2 regions of the Mycobacterium sp. 1245499.0 genome follow, and region 1 is predicted to be linked to the other one. Evidence: riboswitches for the same ligand, from Rfam matches in the RefSeq annotation. Region 1 holds a riboswitch; the other holds the start of a gene.
The links. A riboswitch is a leader RNA that binds a small molecule or an ion and turns the genes downstream of it on or off. The one in region 1 is predicted to bind magnesium.
Positions count from the first base shown of each region.

Region 2: it holds a riboswitch for magnesium, as region 1 does, so the genes downstream of both, A5646_RS29270 (hypothetical protein) here and A5646_RS25920 (Rv1535 family protein) in region 1, are expected to answer to the same signal.

Region 1 is NZ_LZMG01000415.1:5,018-12,544, reverse strand. Features, by position in the region: gene A5646_RS25925 (nitronate monooxygenase family protein) at 1-1,011, shown strand, start outside; M-box (ykoK) riboswitch at 1,148-1,333, shown strand; gene A5646_RS25920 (Rv1535 family protein) at 1,620-1,868, shown strand; gene ileS (isoleucine--tRNA ligase) at 2,194-5,313, shown strand; gene A5646_RS25910 (hypothetical protein) at 5,325-5,846, opposite strand; gene A5646_RS25905 (DNA polymerase IV) at 5,913-7,316, shown strand; gene A5646_RS25900 (asparaginase) at 7,281-7,527, opposite strand, start outside.
Region 2 is NZ_LZMG01000405.1:787-8,313, forward strand. Features, by position in the region: partial or broken gene A5646_RS25410 (thioester reductase domain-containing protein) at 1-418, shown strand, start outside; gene A5646_RS25415 (hypothetical protein) at 430-1,038, opposite strand; gene A5646_RS25420 (NADP-dependent oxidoreductase) at 1,219-2,163, shown strand; gene A5646_RS25425 (NRAMP family divalent metal transporter) at 2,155-3,963, opposite strand; gene A5646_RS29270 (hypothetical protein) at 4,088-4,303, opposite strand; M-box (ykoK) riboswitch at 4,542-4,824, opposite strand; gene A5646_RS25430 (O-methyltransferase) at 4,925-5,584, shown strand; gene A5646_RS25435 (acyltransferase family protein) at 5,588-7,527, opposite strand, start outside.

The DNA.
Region 1 (7,527 bases):
GCCACCGCGCACAGCCCGCAGCGCCTACAGAGCGAGCTGGCCTGGATCGAGGAGCGGACCGGGGGCAAGCCCTACGGGGTCGACCTGCTGTTACCGCCCAAATACGTCGGCGCCGAGCAGGGCGGCATCGACACCAGCCAGGCCCGTACCCTGCTGCCCGACGAGCACCGCGCCTTCGTCGACGACCTGCTGGCCCGCTACGGGGTCACCGCGCCCGCCGCGGAGCCGCGCCGCTCCCTCGGCGGCCTGAACATCTCGCCGAAGACCTACGAGCCGCTGCTCGACGTCGCCTTCTCCAACAACATCCGGCTGATCGCCAGCGCGCTCGGGCCGCCCCCGGCGGACCTCGTCCAGCGCGCGCACGACCGCGACGTGCTGGTGGCCGCGCTGGCCGGCACCACCCGGCACGCGCAGCGGCACGCCGACGCGGGCGTCGACCTGATCGTCGCGCAAGGCACCGAGGCCGGCGGTCATACCGGTGAGGTGGCGACCATGGTCCTGGTGCCCGAGGTCGTCGACGCCGTGGCGCCGGTGCCCGTCCTGGCCGCCGGAGGGATCGCCCGCGGTCGCCAGATCGCGGCGGCGCTGGCCCTGGGCGCGGAGGGCGTGTGGTGCGGCTCGGTGTGGCTGACCACCGAAGAGGCCGAGACCGTGCCCGTGGTCAAGGAGAAGTTCCTGGCCGCCAGCTCGTCGGACACCGTCCGGTCGCGCTCGATGACGGGCAAGCCGGCGCGGATGCTGCGCACCGCCTGGACCGACGAGTGGGAGCGGCCGGAAAACCCCGACCCGCTGGGCATGCCGCTGCAGACCGCCCTGGTCACCGAGCCGCAGGTGCGCATCAACGCCGCCGCCGCGCAGGCGGGCGCCAAGGCGCGTGAGCTCGCCACCTACTTCGTCGGGCAGGTGGTCGGCTCGCTCGACCGGGTCCGCCCGACGCGCTCGGTGGTGCTCGACATGGTCGAGGAATTCATCGACACGATCGGCCGGCTCGAGGGCCTGGTCGACAAGTGATCCCGAGTCGTTTGTCCAGGTCAGGGTCGCAGACCTGACCCGATGCTGGGTGCTCGCCGCAGGAATCCGCACAGAATCCCCGACTCGCCATCCAGGGATTTGACCGCGTCATACCCGTCGTGCATTATCGGTCGGGTATGCACCTCGTTAGGTGAGGCGTCTACACGAATACAGGCCACTGACCCCGAACGTCGAAAGACGCCCCGGGTCAGGACAGCTCCTCCCGGCTTAAGGGTTGAGCCCAGGTGGCTTCCGGCTCGGATTGTTTGTCCAGGCCAGGACACGTCGTGTGGTGCCGAAGCTCTGACGAGAGGGGTGCGGATCTCCGGCGGTCGTCGGGTTCTGCTCCTTTGCTGCGCATAGATCGCACGCGAACCGCGCGTGCGTCGTGACCGCGAGGAGGTGAGGGACAGATGCGTTCTAGCGATAGTCCGGATCGAAGTCCGAACTGTGTTTCGTCCCCATCCGGTCTCCGGCGCGACCTGCTCGGCTGAGTCGTCGCAACGCTAAGTGGTTATCGGCCAAGCGTTCTCGAGATCGGAACCGACACGGGGCGGGACACGTCAGTCCAATCAATCCCCGTTGGATCTCCCCTCTAGGAGGCGATGATGACCGCAGTTCTCTACGACCAAGTGGTGACCGTAGCGCCCGCGCGCACGCTGACCGTGGTGCGCGACACCGACACCGTTCCGGCCGTCGCGCAGGCGGCCGTGGCTAAGGCCCGCCGCGCCGACACCCCGCCGTTCGGCGCCGGTAGCGACCCGCTGGTGGACGGCGCCGCTCGGCTGCTGAGCGTGCCGCTGCGTCACGTGTACGCCGCGCTGTGGCGCGTCGGCGTCCTCGAAGTCCGGGCCTGAATCGAACTCCGATGGACGTCGAGCAACTCGGGCTCCAAGGGGTCGCCTGGTCGCAGACGTAGTTCTGCGCCCTGGCGACCCCTTGGAGTGCACCCGGATTTGCGGGTCTTCGTAGAATCGTCTTACTGGCATCGATCCGGCCATCACCGGGGAGCCTTCGGAAGAACAGCCGTCGTGGCCCAGTAGAACCGAACGGGTAGGCCCGTCACAGCCGTCATCGAGTGGCCACGCGAAAGCGCGGCAAGCGGGGTGGTACCGCGGCGCTCGCGCAGCCAGCGCGTCGTCGTCCCCGGTTTGCACCGTGGCACAGGAGACAACGCGCATCGTGACCGACAACGCTGAGGTTCAGGCCTACCCGAAGCCAGGAGCGCCGGACTTCCCGGCGCTCGAGCTCGAGGTGCTCGACTACTGGGCCCGCGACGACACCTTCCGGGCCAGCATCGCCCGCCGCGAGGGCGCACCGGAATACGTGTTCTACGACGGGCCGCCGTTCGCCAACGGGCTGCCGCACTACGGTCACCTGCTCACCGGCTACGTCAAGGACATCGTCCCGCGGTACCGCACCATGCGCGGCTACAAGGTGGAGCGCCGCTTCGGCTGGGACACCCACGGGCTGCCCGCCGAACTCGAGGTCGAGCGCCAGCTCGGGATCACCGACAAATCGCAGATCGACGACATGGGCATCGCGGCGTTCAACGACGCCTGCCGCGCCTCGGTGCTGCGCTACACCGACGAGTGGCAGGCCTACGTCACCCGCCAGGCGCGCTGGGTCGACTTCGACAACGACTACAAGACGCTGGATCTGCCCTACATGGAGTCGGTGATCTGGGCGTTCAAACAACTCTGGGACAAGGGCCTGGCCTACGAGGGCTACCGGGTGTTGCCGTATTGCTGGCGCGACGAAACCCCGCTGTCCAACCACGAATTGCGGATGGACGACGACGTGTACCAGAGCCGGCAGGATCCCGCCCTGACGGTGGGATTCACGGTGGTCGGCGGCCCGCTGGACGGGGCCCACCTGCTGGTGTGGACGACGACGCCGTGGACCCTGCCGTCCAACCTCGCCGTCGCGGTCAATCCCGACGTGACCTACGTCGAAGTCCGGTCGCAGGGCCGGCGTTTCGTGCTCGCGGAGCCGCGGCTGGCCGCCTACGCCCGCGAGCTGGGGGATGAACCCGAGATCCTGGCCACTTATGTCGGCGCCGACCTGCTCGGCACGCGGTACCTGCCGCCGTTCCCGTATTTCATGGATACGGCCAAGGCATTTCAGGTGCTGCCCGGCGAGTTCGTCACCACCGAGGACGGCACCGGCATCGTGCACATGGCGCCGGCCTACGGCGAGGACGACATGGCCACCACCGACAAGGTCGGCATCGTCCCGGTCACGCCGGTCGACTCCAGGGGGCGGTTCGACGCCACAGTCCCGGATTACCAGGGGCAGCACGTCTTTGACGCCAACCCGCACATCATCCGCGACCTGAAGAACGGCAGCGGCCCGGCCGCGGCCAACGGGGCGGTGCTGCTGCGCCACGAAACCTACGAGCACCCCTACCCGCACTGCTGGCGATGCCGCAATCCGCTGATCTACCGGGCGGTGTCGTCATGGTTCGTCGCGGTCACCGAATTTCGGGACCGCATGGTCGAGCTCAACCAACAGATCACCTGGTATCCCGAGCACGTCAAGGACGGCCAGTTCGGCAAGTGGCTGCAGGGCGCCCGCGACTGGTCGATCTCGCGAAACCGCTACTGGGGCACCCCGATTCCGGTGTGGAAGTCCGACGACCCCGCCTACCCGAGGATCGACGTCTACGGCAGCCTCGACGAACTCGAACGCGACTTCGGGGTGCGCCCCACCAATCTGCACCGGCCGTTCATCGACGAGCTGACCCGGCCCAACCCCGACGACCCGACCGGGGCCAGCACGATGCGGCGCATCCCCGACGTGCTCGACGTGTGGTTCGACTCGGGTTCGATGCCCTATGCCCAGGTGCACTACCCGTTCGAGAATCGCGACTGGTTCGACGGTCATTACCCGGGCGACTTCATCGTCGAATACATCGGGCAGACCCGCGGCTGGTTCTACACCCTGCACGTGCTGGCCACCGCGCTCTTCGATCGGCCGGCCTTCAAAACCTGTGTGGCACATGGCATCGTGCTGGGCTCCGACGGCCAGAAGATGAGCAAGTCGCTGCGCAACTACCCGGACGTGTCCGAGGTGTTCGACCGCGACGGCTCCGACGCCATGCGCTGGTTCCTGATGGCCTCGCCGATCCTGCGCGGTGGCAACCTGATCGTGACGGAACAGGGTATCCGCGAGGGCGTGCGCCAGGTGCTGCTGCCGTTCTGGAACGCCTACAGCTTCCTGGCCCTCTACGCGCCCAAAGTCGGTACCTGGCGCACCGATTCGACGCAGGTGCTGGACCGCTACATCCTGGCCAAGCTCGCCGAGCTGCGCGACGATCTGACGCATGAGATGGACACCTGTGACATCTCGCGGGCCTGCGAGCAGCTGCGCCAGTTCACCGAGGCGTTGACGAACTGGTATGTGCGGCGGTCGCGTTCGCGGTTCTGGGAAGAGGACGCCGACGCCATCGACACCCTGCACACCGTGCTGGAGGTGACCGCGCGGCTGGCCGCGCCGCTGCTGCCCTCGGTGACCGAGATCGTCTGGCGCGGCCTGACGGCGCAGCGGTCGGTGCACCTGACCGATTGGCCGCAGGCCGGCGACGTGCCCGCCGACCGCGACCTGGTCGCCGCGATGGATCAGGTCCGCGACGTCTGTTCGGCCGCGTCCTCGCTGCGCAAGGCCAAGAAACTGCGGGTGCGGTTGCCGTTGCCGAAACTCACCGTGGCCGTGGCGGATCCGCAGCGGCTGGAGCCGTTCGTCGACCCCATCGCCGACGAACTCAACGTCAAGAGCGTCGAGCTGACCGACGCGATCGACACCTACGGCCGCTTCGAGCTCACCGTCAACGCGCGGGTGGCCGGGCCCCGGCTGGGCAAGGACGTGCAAGCCGCCATCAAGGCGGTCAAGGCGGGGGAGGGCGTCGTCAATCCCGACGGCACCCTGACCGCGGGTCCCGCGGTGCTGCATCCCGAGGAATACAGCTCACGACTGGTCGCCGCCGACCCGGAATTCACCGCGGCCCTGCCCGACGGCGCGGGCCTGGTGGTCCTGGACGGCACGGTGACCCCCGAGCTCGAGGCCGAAGGCTGGGCCAAGGACCGGATCCGCGAATTGCAGGAGCTGCGCAAATCGACGGGTTTGGAGGTGTCCGACCGGATTTCGGTGGTCATGGCGGTACCGGACGAGCGGGCCGACTGGGCGCGCACCCACCGCGACCTCATCGCGGGTGAGATCCTGGCCACCAGCTTCGAATTCGGCGACCCGGCCGACGGCACCGAGATCGGCGACGGCGTGCGGGTGCGCATCGCCAAGGCCTGAGGCCGCCGCGGTCAGTTCCTCGATCGCAGCGCCCGGTGGGCGTGCGGCCAGAACGGCATGCCAACGGCGACCGTCGCCCCGGTGGCGATCACGCCGACCGCCACGTCGACGCTCTTGCGACCATCCGAGGCCCAATAGACGTCCTTGAGGTCCAACAGCAGCGCCAGCTCGTCGACGATCATCGCGTTGGCCGCGCCGTAGGCCACCGCCGCCGCGGGGTGCTGGCGTTGCTTGTCGCTGCCGCGCAGCCCGATGCCGGCCACCGTGGCCAGCATGCCGATGCCGATGTTGTAGTGGTGGAAGTGCTTGCCGCCCAACGACACTCCGCCACCGGAGGGTCCATGCCCGGCCCGGATCCAGTGGGTGAGGCCGCGCAGGCAGGCGAAGGTGAGGGTGAACGAGGCCCAGGCCAGCACGGTGGCCTGCTCCCCGGGTTGCAGGCGCTCGTTCCATTGGTGGCGCAGCCGCGCCCATCGCGTCGAGGGCGACGCGTCCCCGTGCGGAACGGCCGCAGCGCCGGACTCGGTGGCCATGACAAAACGGTAGTTCACCTGGCCCGTCGTGGGGGCAATAGCATCGATCGGGTGGAGTCGCGGTGGGTGCTGCACCTGGACATGGATGCGTTCTTCGCCTCCGTCGAACAACTCACCCGCCCGACGCTGCGTGGACGCCCCGTGCTGGTCGGCGGACTGGGCGGGCGCGGCGTGGTGGCCGGGGCCAGCTACGAGGCGCGCGTGTTCGGGGCGCGCTCGGCAATGCCCATGCACCAGGCCCGCCGGCTGGTCGGCGTGAGCGCGGTGGTGCTGCCGCCGCGCGGCGTGGTCTACGGGCTGGCCAGCCGCCGGGTGTTCGACACCATCCGCGCCGTGGTGCCCGTGGTCGAGCAGTTGTCCTTCGACGAGGGGTTCGGTGAACCCGCCCAGCTCGCCGGGGCGTCCGCCGAAGACGTCGAGGCGTTCTGCGAGGACCTGCGCCGACGGGTCCGCGACCACACCGGGCTGATCGCCTCGGTGGGCGCCGGGTCGGGCAAGCAGATCGCCAAGATCGCCTCCGGACTGGCCAAGCCCGACGGGGTCCGGGTGGTGCGCCGCGCCGAGGAACGCCTGCTGCTGGGCGGGCTGCCGGTGCGCCGGCTGTGGGGGATCGGGCCGGTCGCCGAGGAGCGGTTGCATCGCCTCGGCATCGAGACCATCGGCGAGCTGGCCGCGCTGACCGAGGCCGAAGCGGCCAACATCCTGGGCGCCACGATCGGGCCGGCGCTGCACCGGCTGGCCCGCGGCATCGACGACCGCCCGGTCGCCGAGCGCGCCGAGGCCAAGCAGATCAGCTCCGAATCGACCTTCGCCGTCGATCTGACCAGCCTGGAGCAGTTGCGCGAGGCCATCGAGCCGATCGCCGAGCACGCCCATCAGCGCCTGCTGCGCGACGGTCGCGGCGCGCGCACCGTCACGGTCAAGCTGAAGAAGTCCGACATGAGCACCCTGACCCGGTCGGCGACGCTGCCGTACGCCACCACCGAGGTCGCGGCGCTGCTCGGTCTGGCCCGCCGGCTGCTGCTGGATCCGCGCGAGATCGGGCCCATTCGCCTGCTCGGCGTGGGCTTTTCGGGGCTGAGCGACGTGCGGCAGGAATCGCTGTTCCCGGACTTGGAAGTGCCTGAACCGCAACAGGATTCGGCGTCGGTGGAAACCGCGACCGAGGCCATGTATGGGTCCGGGCCCCAGACAGCAGACGATGCGGGGTGGCGGGTCGGGGACGACGTGGCCCACCGCGACCTCGGGCACGGCTGGGTGCAGGGCGCCGGCCACGGCGTGGTCACCGCGCGGTTCGAAACCCGCACCTCCGGACCCGGCCCGGCCCGCACGTTCCCCGCCGACGGCGGGGACCTGGTGCGCGCGAACCCGGTCGATTCCCTGGATTGGCCCGATTACGTCGGGGGCCTGCAGGCCTCCGAACTCCGAGCGGTGTCAGCCCCACCGGGCGATGACGTCGGCCGCGGGTAGCTGCGCGGCCAACGCGGCGATCAGCAGCACCCGCGCCTGGGGCGGCCGCAGCCGCGGCACCAGCACCGCCCCGGCGGCGGCCATGTCATGGCCGGGGCCGTAGCTGGCCCCGACCCGACCGCCGGGCACGCGGGTGGACACCGCGACCACCACGCCGTCGCCGCAGTGCCGGCGCACCGCGTCGACCACCGCCGGCCCGGCGTTGCCCGAC
Region 2 (7,527 bases), on a different contig from region 1:
CGAAGCCGTAACCACGCTGGGTGAGCAGATCGCCACGGCCGCTGAGGCTTCCGGGACGTATCGGTCCTTCGATGTGATGAACCCGCACGACGACGGCGTCTCACTGGATGTGTTCGTCGACTGGCTGATCGCCGCCGGGCACGACATCCGGCGCATCGACGACTACGACGAATGGCTGAGCCGGTTCACGACGGCCATCCGCGCCTTGCCGGACAAGCAGCGTCAGCATTCGGTGCTGCCATTGCTGGACGCGTACCGCAAGCCGGAGACACCATTGCGCGGCGCGCCGGCCCCCACCGACGTGTTCCGTGCGGCCGTGCGGGCCGCGAAAATCGGTGCAGACCAAGATATTCCACACCTGTCGGCGGCGCTGATCGACAAGTACGTCGCGGATCTGGGCCTACTGGGCCTGGTGTAACGACGCCTGAGCTAGCCGGGGAGCCCGTGTTTGATCGCGGCATCCTGCTTGCGACCGATGTCGAGGGCGACCGCCGGATCGAGCGGATCGTTGGGCGCGCTGTCGAATTCCAGCGTGACCAGGGCCTTGCCTTCGGTGAAGACCAACACCGTCATCGCCTGGGAGTTGTCCGGTGAGGTGCCCGCAATGGTCACCCCGTTGGCGCCGACGGCAAGCGGTGCCCAGGTCCCGCTCACCTTGCCGTTGTAACTGCCTTGGGTGGTGGCCAATTCGGCCGCTGCCGCCGACGGGTCGGCGGCGATCACGATGGTGTCCCACAACCGGCGGCTGCTGTCGGCGTTGGCGAACAGCTGCGCGACTCCCGGCGCGTTGTTGGGGTTGAGCATGGGTGACTGGGGCGCGGTCAGACCGCCACCGACGTCGTTCGGCTTGATCAACAGGAAGCCGTAATCCGAGGGCTGGCCCGACGGCGGGCCGGTGACCGCGCTGGAACTGGTCGACGTGGGCGAACTCGAAGACGGTGGTGCGGCCTTGTCGGCGCCACCGCATCCGGCGCTCGCGGCCCCCGCCACGATGACGGCAACGGCACAGCCGGCGATGCCGATCCGATCAACTCCCACGCGTGTCCCTCCCACGTGTCATCGGTATCCGGCCTGTACCGCGGCTCCCGACACCGCAGGCGAAATGGTGGTGTAACCCAGGCTTGCTACGAACATATGCCCACTCGGCGCCCGGGGGTAGCACTTTGACGTGCCTATGCTGGCGGGGGTGACAGCATCCTCGCGCAGAAGGAGATCGGTATGACGGCCGCAGCGGCGCGCGCAGTACGGTTCGACCGGTACGGGGGGCGCGAGGTGTTGTACGTGGCGGACATCGAGATGCCCTCCCCCGGCCCGGGTGAGGTGGTCGTCGAAGTGCGCGCCGCGGGGATCAACCCCGGCGAGGCCGGCATCCGGTCCGGGGCGATGCACGAGATCTTCCCGGCTACCTTTCCCTCCGGCCAGGGCAGCGACCTCGCCGGCGTCGTCTCCGCCGTGGGGGCCGGTGTCACCGAGTTCTCGGTCGGCGACGAGGTGCTGGGGTTCAGCATGCGCCGGTCCAGCCACGCCACGCACACCGCGGTTCCGGTGGGGCAGTTGATCCGCAAGCCTCCCCAACTCGGTTGGGAGGCAGCGGGTTCGCTCTACGTGGTCGGTGCGACGGCCTATGCGGCCGTGCGCGCGGTGGCGCCGCAACGGGGCGAGACGATCGCGGTGTCGGCCGCCGCCGGCGGGGTGGGCAGCCTGGTCGTGCAGCTTCTGGTGTTGCGTCAGGCCCGGGTGCTCGGCATCGCGGGGCCGGGCAACGCCGACTGGCTGCGCTCGCGTGGCGTCATTCCGGTCGCCTATGGTGACGGACTCGCCGAGCGGCTGCGCGCGGCGGCGCCCGACGGGATCGACGCCTTCATCGATCTCTTCGGCCCGGACTACGTCCAGCTGGCCGTCGACCTCGGCGTGGCGCCCGAGCGGATCGACACCATCATCTCCTTCGAGAAGGCCGGTGAAGTGGGCGCCAAGACCGAGGGCAGCATGGACGCCTCGACGCCCGAGGTGCTCGCCGAGATGGCCGAGCTGATCGTGTCCGGCGTCATCGAGTTCGACATCGCCGCGACCTACCCGCTGGACCGGCTCGCCGACGCCTACGCCGAGCTCGAGCGGCGGCACACCCACGGGAAAATCGTTCTGCTGCCGACCAACTCACAGTGACGCGGCCGGGCCGACGACGCCGGCCTGCACGATCTTGATGATGACGAAGGCGACCGCCACCACCAGGTAACCCCGCAGGGTGAACAGCCCCGCCCGGCGCATCGGCGACATCGCCGGCCGATCGAGCAAGGCGAGGTTGGGGGTCTGCCAGCTCGCGCGGTCCTGGCGAAGTATCGCGCGCCGCTCGGCGCGCCTCAGCGAGGCGGCATCTTCGAGTTCGTCCACCTCCCCTGGATCCAGGCCACCCCCAAGGGTGCGCACGATGGCCTCCGCCTCGGTCGGGTTTCGGTGTCGCCGCCCGGCGAAGATCATCACCGCGCCGCCGACGATGCCGAGGACCGCGCCGGCCGCCAGCCCCGCCTCGATGGTGCCGGTCGCGAGACCGGGGAAGAAGGTGGTCGCCGTCAATGCCAGTGAGAGCAGCACCAGACACCACACGATGGTCCACGCAATGATGTTCTGCCGCACCGTGTTAACCCAGGGCCCCAACACCGCCCGATCGTTGCACAGCAGCACCAGGAAGATGGTCGCCGAGGGAAGCAGCACGCCGGCTAATGCCTGCACACCCTGGGTCACCAGGCCCAGGATGTGATCGGGGCTGAACGAGATCGCCGCCGAGACCCCGAGCAGCAGCGCGTAACCCCCGTAGAACAGCGGGGCCTCGCTGATCTTCCAGTGCAACGAGTGCCGCCTACCCATGGCATCGCCGACCGCATAGGTGGTCGCCAGCCCGACGGCGTTGGCGCCGATCAGCGACGCATCCAGCAGGATGATGGCGAACAGCACCCCGACCGTTCGACCCAGGTGCTGGGACAACCCCGAGGCGACCGCCCCCGCATCGGTGAAGTGACCCGCGTCGGCGGTCCCGGCCATTCCGAACGCCGCCACCGCCATCAGCGCCGTCGCACCGACCATCACCACGACGATTCCGATGGCCAGATCCGCTCGGCCATAAGGGATCCAGCGGGCGGTAATGCGCTTGTCCACCACGTTGGACTGCTGGAAGAACAGCTGCCATGGCGCGACCGTGGTGCCCACGATCGCCACCACCAGCAGCAGCACCGTCGAGTTGAGCCCACCGGGAAATTGCGGGATCAGGCCGGCGGCGGTGACTTTCGGGGTCGGATGCACCAGCGCCACCAGCGGGATGATCAGCACATTGACCGCGATCAGCAGGAACATCAACCTTTCCCAGCGGCGGAACGATCCGCCGGCCACCACGGCGAACAGCAGCACGGCGGCGGCCGGGACGGCGACGATCCTCGGGCAGCCCAGGAAGCCGAGAGCCAATGACACACCGATGAATTCGGTCACGATGGTCAAGGCGTTGAGGATCAGCAGGTCCCCGACGCTGAAGGCGCCCCAGAACTTGCCGAACCGCTCGAAGATCAAGCGCGCGTGGCCAACCCGCGCCACGGCGCCCAATCGCAGCACCATCTCCTGGTTGACGTACAGCACCGGAATCAGCAGCGCCAGCGTCCACAACAGGCCCATGCCGTAGTTCTGGCCGGCCTGCGCGTAGGTGGCGACGCCACCGGCGTCGTTGTCGCCCACCATGACGATCAGTCCGGGACCGGTGATGACCGCCAGTGTCCGCAGGCGCCGCCAGCGTCCGCTGAACGCCCCGTACGCGCCGGTCCCGTCGCGCCGGATGCGCCCGAACGCGCCGACGATGTCGCCGGCGTGCGCGGAATCCAGCACGGTAGCGCCTGCGGCGCCGGGGGCTGCGCTTTCCGGCGCGGTAGGGGTCCGGCCAGGCGCCGGGGCCCGGCGACCGCCGCCGGTGTGGATCGAAGTCATCGAATCCTCGCTATCTCGAACAGGTTCGCGCCAGGAGGGAGCGGATGGACACGGTCGTGGTTGCGGCACTCAGCGCGCCGACGGCGACGGGCGGCGCTGTGACGCCCGTCGCCGAGGCAGTGGTTCAGCGGTGGTTGCTGTCGGAACCCGAGGCGTGGCCACCCAGCGACGCGGTGACCACCGCGATGGGCATCCTCGAGACGTACAGGTTGGCCCGCTCTTGCGGCGTCAGGCCGGCCCGCAGGTGCAACCTGTTGGCCAACAACCTGCCAGCGCGCAGCATGGACCGTCCACGCATCCTGGACGCAACGGAAAAACGTTGGGTAACAACAAAAGCCATGATATTCTCCTGCCGAAGGGACCGATCGGCATCGGCATGGCGGTTCAGCCGCGCGGGACCAGGCGAGGGTCAGGCGGTGAAAGAAATGCCGGAACCGGATCGGGACAAGACGGATTTCGGATAGGGACTATCGCCGGGACTCATCTCGCCCTCACCTCCTCACGGCCAAGACACACGCGGGTGTCACCACGTTCACCTGAACGAGAGAGGCAGGAATGGCCCGCGGCACACGCCGCGGGTCGCACCCCTCTCGACGGAGCTTCGGCACTGCACGGCGTATCCGGACCCAAATCAATGGTCGCGACCCGCATCGCCCGGCTTCGCCGCGCTTGCGATCGCTCCCAGATCATTGGTCGCGACCCGCATCGCCCGGCTTCGCCGCGCTTGCGATCGCTCCCAGTCCAGAAGCCACTTGGGCTCAACCCTTAGTCCGGGAAGAGCTGTCCTGACCCGGGGCGTCTCTCGACGTTCGGGGTCAGTGGCCTGTATCCATGCAGACGCCTCACCTACCGAGGTGCTTGCGGGTCCATAGTGACACCGTGGTCGCAGGCTCGTCAAACGCGTAACAACCGCCACCGCACTCCCAGCGCCCGCTCAGGCTGCGCGCCTAGGCTCGTTGCCATGACCACAACGTTGCAGGATGCCCGGGTCGCATCGGTACTCGACCGCATGTATGCCGAGTCGAAGAAGCAGATGTCGCTGTTGCGCGAGCGGCGCGGCACCTTCGATCGGCCGATGACCGCGCAGGAGCGGGCCGATGCGATGAGCGAGTTCTACATTCCGGTAACACCGGAAGCCGGCCGGCTGCTGTATTCACTGATCCGGGCCACCCGCCCGGCCACCGTCGTCGAATTCGGGATGTCCTTCGGCATTTCCGCCGTACACCTGGCCGCCGCGGTGCGCGACAACGGCACCGGCCGGGTGGTGACCACCGAACTGAGCGACACCAAGATCGCCGCGGCCAAGCAGACGTTCGCCGAGACCGGCTTGGATGACGTCATCACCATCCTCGAAGGCGATGCGCTGTCCACGCTGGCGGAATTGCCGGGACCGGTCGACTTCGTCCTACTCGACGGCTGGAAAGACCTGTACCTGCCCGTGCTCGAACTGCTGGAACCGCGCCTGTCACCCGGGGTGCTGGTGATCGCCGACAACGCCAGCTCGGCCGACATGGCGCCCTATCTGGACCGGGTGCGCAACCCCGACAACGGCTACGTGAGCTTCAACTTCCAGGTACGCGACAGCGACAGCATGGAAATCAGCTGCCGCACAAGCGGTTAGCGGCTACCGCAGCGATTCCTCGAGCCACGGCGTCAGCCACTTCACCCCTTCGGGGGTGAGGTGGACGCCGTCGCTGCGCACCTTGATGCCGTCGACCTTGGCGGTGTAGACCCCGTCGGGACACAGCTTCTTGTTCAGATCGAGGATCGCGACGTTCGGATGGTGGCTCACGGTCTTGCGCAACATGGCATTCCACAGGTTGACCCGATCCGGCTGGTCCTCCGGATACAGGCGGCCGTCCGGCTTTTCCCCGCCCCGGCTGTACGGGACGGTGGCGACCACCACGTGGACACCGGTGCCGCCGACGATGGTCAGCGCCCGTTGGAGCTCACCATTGAGGTAGGCATCGAAGGTCGGGTCGCCGATGTGGGTCCACTGCCCCTCGTTGACCCGGTCCACCGTCTCCCAGCGGCCGATGACCAGCAGCGCGACGTCCGGCTGGTCCTGGCTGACCTGCCTCGACCAGCGGATCGGCCAGCCGTCACACTCGGACCGTTGTTCCAGGGTCTGGCCGATGTAGCGGTAGGGAGTGCCGCGCACCAGGCTGCATCCGATGACCGTGTGATCCAGAAACGCAAACCCCGGCGTCGGAGGCAGGTAGTGCATCCAGGTCCACCCGATGGAGTCCCCGAACACCGAGACGGTGAACGGCCGGTTGGCATCTCGGGGCCGGCTCGGGCCGGGCGCTGACGGCGAGACCGCCGCGACCGCCGAGACACCGGGCGGCAGACCGACCTCACGCAGACCGGGCCCGGTGCCCACCGGAACCACCAACAGCGTCACCGCGGCGGCGCTGGCCACCGTCGCGGCCGCCAGCGGCAGCAATGGCACCCGTGCCGGTCGCCAGCACCGAATGGGTTGTTCGAGCAGCCAATACGACACCGCGGCCGCCACCAGCGTGGCCCCGCACCGCACGGCGAACAACGGCAACCCGGTCCACCCGGTGCGTTCGCCGTTGAGCGCCAGGAAGATTGGCCAGTGCCACAGGTACACGCCGTAGGAGATGGTGCCCAGCCACACCAGCGGGCGCACCGCGAGCAACCGGGCGACGAGCCCGCGCTGCTCGAGCGCGACCGGTGCGATCACGATCACGGCCGCCACCGCGACCCCGATCAGCAAGCCGTGCCGGAATTCGCCGCTGGCGCCGGTGGCGTAGTGCGTCGCCGCCGCCAGTCCCACCAGACCGAGCACCGGCAGGATTCGGGCCACCCGACGACCCCACCGGGTGCGAATCATGCACCAGCCGCGGTTCATCGACGGCCAGTCCCGAACCAGCAGGGCGGCCGACGCCGCGCCCACCAGCAACGCCTGCGCGCGGGTATCGGTGCCGAAGTAGATCCGGTCGCGGGTGCCGTCCGACGTCATCACGATCGCGGCCGCCGCGGAGGCCAGCGCGCCCACGGTGGCGATCAGGAACGTGGCGAACCGCACGCCGCCGACCGTGGCTCGGCGCGAGTGCCGCCTCGCGCGCGCGGCGAGCAACAGGGTGACCGCGATGAGCAACACCGGCCACACGAAGTAGTACTGCTCCTCCACCCCCAGGGACCAGGTGTGCTGCAGCGGCGAGGGCGGGGCGCCCTGGGTAAAGTAGTCCGTCTTCTGGGCGACGAAGCGCCAGTTCGCCATCCACACGAAGGCGGCGATGGCGTCGTCGCGCAGGCCGGTCAGCGACCGGTCGGGCAGCAGCTGGCGGGCCGCGGCCACGGTGAGCACCATCAGCACCAGTGCGGGCAGCAATCGTCGCGCGCGCCGAATCCAGAAGCCGGTCAACTCGATGCGACCGCTGCGCCCCAACTCGTCCAGCAGCAACGAGGTGATCAGGAAACCGCTGAGTACGAAAAACACGTCGACGCCGATGAATCCGCCTGTGACGCCGGGGATGCCGCCGTGCCCGATGAGCACCAGCGCGACGGCGATCGCGCGCAGCCCGTCGAGTGCCGGGA